DNA from 2 places in the Bacillus cereus group sp. RP37 genome. Region 1 is predicted to be linked to the other one. Evidence: riboswitches for the same ligand, from Rfam matches in the RefSeq annotation. Region 1 holds a riboswitch; the other holds the start of a gene.

Region 1 (3,423 bases):
ATATTAATAGGACTTGCGCTTGGTATTGCAGTTGGGGCGATTTTCTTTGATAATCCAGCGGTTGTGAAATATTTACAACCAATTGGTGATATTTTCATCCGATTAATTAAAATGATCGTTGTACCAATTGTTGTAGCAAGTATTGTTGTTGGGGTTGCTGGTGTTGGCGATGTTAAAAAACTAGGCCGACTAGGCGGAAAAACAATTCTTTATTTTGAAATTATTACAACAATTGCAATTATTGTCGGTCTATTAATTGCGAATATTTTCCAACCAGGAAAAGGCGTAAATATGGATCAGTTAACGAAGACAGATATTTCGAAATATACACATACGACAGAGCAAGTGCAAAGTCATTCATTTGCAGATACATTTGTAAATATTGTTCCAACGAACATTATGAAGTCATTAGCTGACGGAGATATGCTTGCTATTATCTTCTTCTCTGTATTATTTGGTTTAGGTGTAGCAGCAATTGGTGAAAGAGGAAGACCGGTTCTTCAATTTTTCCAAGGTGTAGCTGATGCAATGTTTTATGTAACAAACCAAGTTATGAAATTTGCACCATTTGGTGTGTTTGCACTAATTGGTGTTACAGTTTCTACATTCGGTCTAGCTTCATTAATTCCATTAGGGAAATTACTAATTGTCGTATATGGAGCAATGATCTTCTTCGTCGTAGTTGTCTTAGGACTTACAGCGAAAATATTTGGAATTAACATTTTCCAATTCTTTAAGATTTTAAAAGACGAGCTGATCTTAGCATATTCTACAGCGAGTTCAGAAACAGTTTTACCGAAAATCATGGAGAAAATGGAGAAGTTCGGTTGTCCGAAAGCAATTACATCTTTCGTTATTCCGACAGGTTATTCATTTAACTTAGATGGATCAACTTTATATCAAGCAATTGCGGCTATTTTCTTAGCACAAATGTACGGTATTGATTTATCTATTACACAACAAATTACATTATTACTTGTATTAATGGTTACATCAAAAGGTATCGCAGGTGTACCAGGCGTATCATTCGTTGTATTATTAGCGACACTTGGTACAGTAGGTATTCCACCTGAAGGTTTAGCATTCATCGCTGGTATTGACCGTATTTTAGATATGGCTCGTACAGCAGTTAACGTTGTAGGAAACTCTTTAGCAGCTGTAGTTATGTCTAAGTGGGAAGGTCAATATGACGCTGAAAAAGGACAAGCTTATTTGAAAGAGATTTCTGAAAAAGGACAAGCGGCTTAATTATAATATGAACAAGCTCTCACATAATATGTGGGAGCTTTTCTGTATATAGAAGAGGAGTAGACGTAATGAAACGTAAATATGGTGACGGTTCTTCGTGGAAGCGACTAATAGAGAAGGATTATACGGTTAAGCAAATAGAAGAGGGAATGCTAGGAATACTGGAAATAAAAAAGGTGAAAGAACCAAGTTGTAAAGAATATGATGGTAAAGAACTTTGTATTGCAGGCAATCAGTATACGTGGATTCAATATTTCATAGACGGGAAAAACTTTGCGATTACGGCTATGTTAGATGATCAGAAAAAATTAGTACAATATTATATCGATGTGGCGAAAGAATATGAAATAGACGAACGTAGTTTACCGTATTTTGATGATTTATATTTAGATGTAGTATTATTACCGAACGGTAAGATGTATGTACTAGATGAAGATGAGCTAGAGGATGCCTATAAAAGTGGCGATGTTACAAAAGAAGAGTACGAGTTAGCTTGGTACACTACGAAATGGATAATAGCTGCAATAAAAAATAGTGAATTTTATTGGATTTCAATATTGGAAGAAGAAATCAAAAAGTTAAAATGATTGTTGTATTCAAATTTTTGCATAATTACCAAAAAAATCTATACAAAAAATAATTGACTTTTGTTTTGTAAGCGAGTAAAGTTAGGGAAGAAATTATTATTAAAAAATAAATATGAAACCTTCTTATAAAGAGAGGCGGAGGGACTGGCCCTACGATGCCTCGGCAGCGGACTCGATTTCAGAGTGCTGTGCCAAATCCAGCAAGCATGTGCTTGAAAGATGAGAAGAGCGTTTCTTATAGATGTATAAGACCTCTTCTCATTGGAAGAGGTCTTTTGTTATTCATTAGAAAAAGGTTGAAACTAGGGAGAGATGGTACTTTGAAAGAAACGAGAGGAAATGGTTTGGCTTTATTACCACTTGGAATATTTTTGGCGCTATTTATTGGTTCTGGAATTATTACAGGTGATTTCTATAAATTGCCGATACTTGTAGCGATTTTAATTGCTGTAGGAGTCGCTTTAGCAATGAATCGTAAAGAAAGTTTTAATGTAAAAGTGGAACGATTTGCTAAAGGTGCAGGGAACCCAGATATTATGATTATGGTTTTGATTTTTGTACTGGCGGGAGCGTTTTCTGAAACAGCAAAAGGGATGGGCGGCGTTGATTCTACAGTTAACTTAGCGTTATCAATTTTACCGCAAGGATTTATCGTAGCTGGAATTTTTGTTATAGGGGCATTTATTTCATTAGCGATGGGAACTTCAATGGGAACAATTGCTGCATTAGCACCAATTGCTGTAGGTATTAGTGGGCAAACTGATATCTCAATTGCACTTACGATGGCTACTGTCGTAGGCGGAGCGATGTTTGGTGATAATTTATCATTTATTTCAGATACAACAATCGCAGCTGTACGTTCACAAGGAACAGAAATGAAAGATAAGTTTAAAACGAACTTTTTAATTGTATTACCAGCAGCTATTATTACAATTGTACTATTAGTAATCTTCACTTTAGGAAGCGATACGCAGATTAAAGCGCATAGCTTTGACTGGATAAAGATTTTACCTTATGCAGGAGTACTTATTACAGCGCTACTTGGTTGGAATGTACTTATCGTGTTAACTGGTGGAACTGTACTATCTGGCGTTATCGGTCTTTTAGATGGAAGTTACACGTTAGAGAGTTTCTTTAAAAGTGTAACGACTGGGATGGGCGGTATGATGGAGTTAGTATTACTAGCTATTTTAATTGGCGGTATGGTCGAACTGATTCAATATAATGGTGGCATTCAATATTTAATGAATATTTTAACGCGTAACATTCGTTCAAAAAAAGGAGCAGAGTTTGGTATTGCTGGCTTAGTGAGTATGACGAATATGTGTACAGCGAATAATACAATTTCTATTATCTTTACAGGTCCACTTGCGAAAAATATTGCAGATCAATATGAAATTGATCCTCGTAAATCAGCGAGTGTATTAGATCTTTTCTCATGTTGTGTGCAAGGATTAATTCCGTATGGTGCGCAAATGTTAACGGCAGCAGGATTTGCGGCATTATCTCCAATTGAATTGTTGCCATATGCGTTTTATCCAATCTTAGTTGGAGTATGTGGAATCATTTCTATATTAATTGGTTTCCC
Region 2 (3,423 bases), 2.8 Mb from region 1:
TTGCAGCTGAATGCTCAAGACGTACATGCAATGTTTTTAGACCACGAAGCACGAGAGAACAATCTTGAGGGCCTAAAATAGCGCCGAATGCATTTTGTAAAAATCCAAGTTTTTGAGCGAGTTCGGCATCTTTTACAACCGCTAATCCGGCAGTAACATCACTATGACCAGCAATGAATTTTGTGGCACTATGAAGAACGACATCGGCGCCAAGGTCAAGTGGCTTCTGGAATAGTGGTGTCAAAAATGTATTATCAACAAAAGTAAGGGCGTCAATAGATTTTGCAAGTTTAGAAACAGCACGAATATCTGTCACTTTTAAAAGCGGATTAGAGGGTGTTTCCACATAAAAGAGTTTTGTATTTGGCTTAATGTTTTGCTTTATTTCTTCTAAATTAGTCATATCAATAAATGTATGGGAAACACCGTAACGGGAGAGAACTTCAGTTATAATTCGATAAGTGCCTCCGTATACGTCTTCTGAAATGAGTACGTGATCACCTTGTGAAAGAAGGAGGAATGCAGTAGAAATCGCTGCAATCCCTGATGCGAAGGCAAATCCTTTTGTTCCGCCTTCTAATAAAGCAATGATATCTTCAAGAGCTTCACGAGTTGGATTACCAGATCGGCTATAGTCATATTTTCCGAACGTATCTATATCAAACTGGTGGAATGTTGATGTATTATAGATGGGAACGTTAACAGCTCCTGTTTGCGAGTCATGTTTATATTGGTTGTGCAGTAAGAGTGTATCTATAGAATAACTCATATTCTTACACCTTCTTTTACAAGTTTAATGGCTTGCTGTAAGTCTTGAATTAAATCGTTACTATTTTCAATGCCAACGGAAAATCGCAGAAGACGATTACATACACCGTTTGCTGTTCTGATTTCTTCAGGAATATCAGCGTGTGTTTGCGTTGCTGGATATGTCATTAAACTTTCAACACCACCAAGACTTTCAGCGAATGTAATTAAGGATAAAGATTGTAAGAATGGATTGATCCATGTTTCATCTTTCAGACGAAATGAGATCATGCCGCCTCTTCCAGGATAAAATACATCTGTCACCCCGTCTTCATCATTTAAATAAGCGACAACTGCTTTTGCATTTTCTTCATGTTGTCTCATACGAAGCGCTAACGTTTTCATACCACGAATTAATAGCCATGAGTCAAATGGGCTTAAGACCGCACCAGAGGCATTATGATAATGAGCGATTTCCTCACAAAGTTCCTTACCTTTTGCAACGACAAGTCCGCTTAGGACATCGTTATGTCCTCCTAAATATTTTGTTGCGCTATGAAGTACAATGTCAGCACCTTCTGTTAATGGTTGCTGTATATAAGGTGTGTAGAATGTGTTGTCTACAATAAGAAGTAGTCCGTGTCTTTTCGCTACAGTTGCGACAGCGGCAATATCAGTAACTTGCATTAATGGATTAGTCGGAGTTTCTATGAAAATAGCCTTTGTTTCAATTGTGATAGACTGCTCAATTTGTTTAATAGATTGTGTATTTACGTATCTACATCGAACGTTCCACTTTTTTTCGTGCTCAGAAAATAATCGATAAGTGCCCCCGTATAAATCTTCGGATACAATAAGTTCATCTCCGGAACGGAATAGGGAAAGGACAAGGAGAACAGCTGCCATCCCTGAACTACAGGCATAACCTTGTTCACCGTATTCTAAATCTGCGATTGCCTGTTCTAAAAGGCCGCGAGTTGGATTGCCAGTTCGTGAGTAGTCAAAGCCAGTAGATTTGCCAATTCCTTCATGACGATAAGCAGTTGAGAAATAAACAGGTGGATTAACAGTTCCTGTTGTAGTTTCGCTCCGGTTTCCGATTTGTGCTAGTTTTGTTTCGATAGTTGACATGTGAAAATTCCTCCCTTTTAAATTAACAATTAAGTGAATGTAAAATAAAAAAAGCCTTCTAAGAAGAAGGCTTTCGGTTTGAATAGAGTCTTCTTCTCATCTGTCAAATCTTTCACAATTTGCTGGAATTAGCACCTTATTAACAAATGTTAATGGTTGCTGAGGCGTCGTAGGGCCAGTCCCTCTACCTCTCTAGATAAGAATGTTCGTATGAAATTTTATTATGTTTTTAACTTTACAACAAAAGATAATTGAATTGCAACTTTATTTTAAATAATTTTTATTTTTCCGCAAGTGTCATTGACTTTTGCATTTGTGCGTGCTAAATTTATTAAAAAATTAGCAAACATTGTTAAAAGGGGAACGCATTTCCTTTTAGCTACATAAATAAAATAATAAAGACAACTCTTATTGAGAGCGGTGGAGGGAAAGGCCCTGTGAAACCCGGCAACCTTCAAACGAAATGTTTGAAACGGTGCTAATACCTGCAAAACGAATGTTTTGCATAATAAGAGGAGGAACGATTATGTCCCCCTCTTCAAAGTGAAGAGGGGGTTTTTATATTGATAGAAATGAGGGAGATTTGTGAAATTACTAGATTTATTGTCAAAAGGAATTGTAATAGGTGACGGTGCGGTTGGGACGTTATTACATTCACATGGTTTGCAAAGTAGTTTTGAAGAATTGAATATATCTGATCCAGATTTAATTATATCGATTCATAAGCAATATGTAGCTGCTGGGGCAGATGTGATTCAAACAAATACGTACGGAGCAAATGAAGCAAAATTACGTATGTATGGTTTAGAAAATCAAGTTACTGAAATTAATAGAGCGGCAGTAAAACTGGCGAAAGCATCTGTTACCGACAAAAATGCAATTTTAGGAACAATTGGCGGTATGAAACATATCGGAGCTGTTACGACAACTGATATGGAGCGAGAATTTATGTTGTTGGAACAGGCAAGTGCATTATTAGAAGAACAGGTTGATGGACTGCTATTAGAGACTTTCTATGATGAGTTTGAATTACTTCATGCTGTTCAGGTGTTACGAAAACAAACGAATATTCCAATTGTAGCTCAATTAGCGTTACATGAGGCAGGTACGACTCAAAATGGAAATGATGTAAATGAAATATTAAAACAGCTATTAGATTACGGTGCAAATGTTGTTGGATTGAACTGCCAACTAGGGCCACTTCATATGACGGAAGCTTTTAAAATGATATCGATTCCTCAAAATGGCTACTTGTCAGCATATCCAAATGCAGGTCTTCCAAATTATGTGGAGGGACGTTACGTATATGAAGGAAGTCCGGCTTATTTCGAAGCGATGACACCGAAATTTATTGAGCAAGGTATTCGGTTATTGGGTGGTTGTTGTGGCACGACTCCAGAACATATTGAAAGTATGAAACGTGCTACTCTAAATGTTACGCCTGTAATAGAAAAGGATACGATTCAAAGACCAAAAGTAGTTCATACACATGAGAAACGTTCAAAAGCTCATGTCACTTTAGCAGAGAAAGCAAAAAAACAAACG

The links. A riboswitch is a leader RNA that binds a small molecule or an ion and turns the genes downstream of it on or off. The one in region 1 is predicted to bind S-adenosylmethionine.
Positions count from the first base shown of each region.
Region 2: linked by a shared signal. The riboswitch ahead of metI (cystathionine gamma-synthase/O-acetylhomoserine thiolyase) and the one ahead of QCI44_RS20915 (Na+/H+ antiporter NhaC family protein) in region 1 are both predicted to bind S-adenosylmethionine.

Region 1 covers NZ_JARVHP010000001.1:3,968,825-3,972,247, reverse strand. The annotation lists gene gltP (glutamate/aspartate:proton symporter GltP) at 1-1,248, shown strand, start outside; gene QCI44_RS20920 (ribonuclease FAU-1 family protein) at 1,317-1,835, shown strand; SAM riboswitch class I at 1,956-2,061, shown strand; gene QCI44_RS20915 (Na+/H+ antiporter NhaC family protein) at 2,156-3,423, shown strand, end outside.
Region 2 covers NZ_JARVHP010000001.1:1,167,158-1,170,580, forward strand. The annotation lists gene metC (cystathionine beta-lyase) at 1-769, opposite strand, end outside; gene metI (cystathionine gamma-synthase/O-acetylhomoserine thiolyase) at 766-1,878, opposite strand; SAM riboswitch class I at 1,972-2,081, opposite strand; SAM riboswitch class I at 2,284-2,393, shown strand; gene QCI44_RS06190 (bifunctional homocysteine S-methyltransferase/methylenetetrahydrofolate reductase) at 2,464-3,423, shown strand, end outside.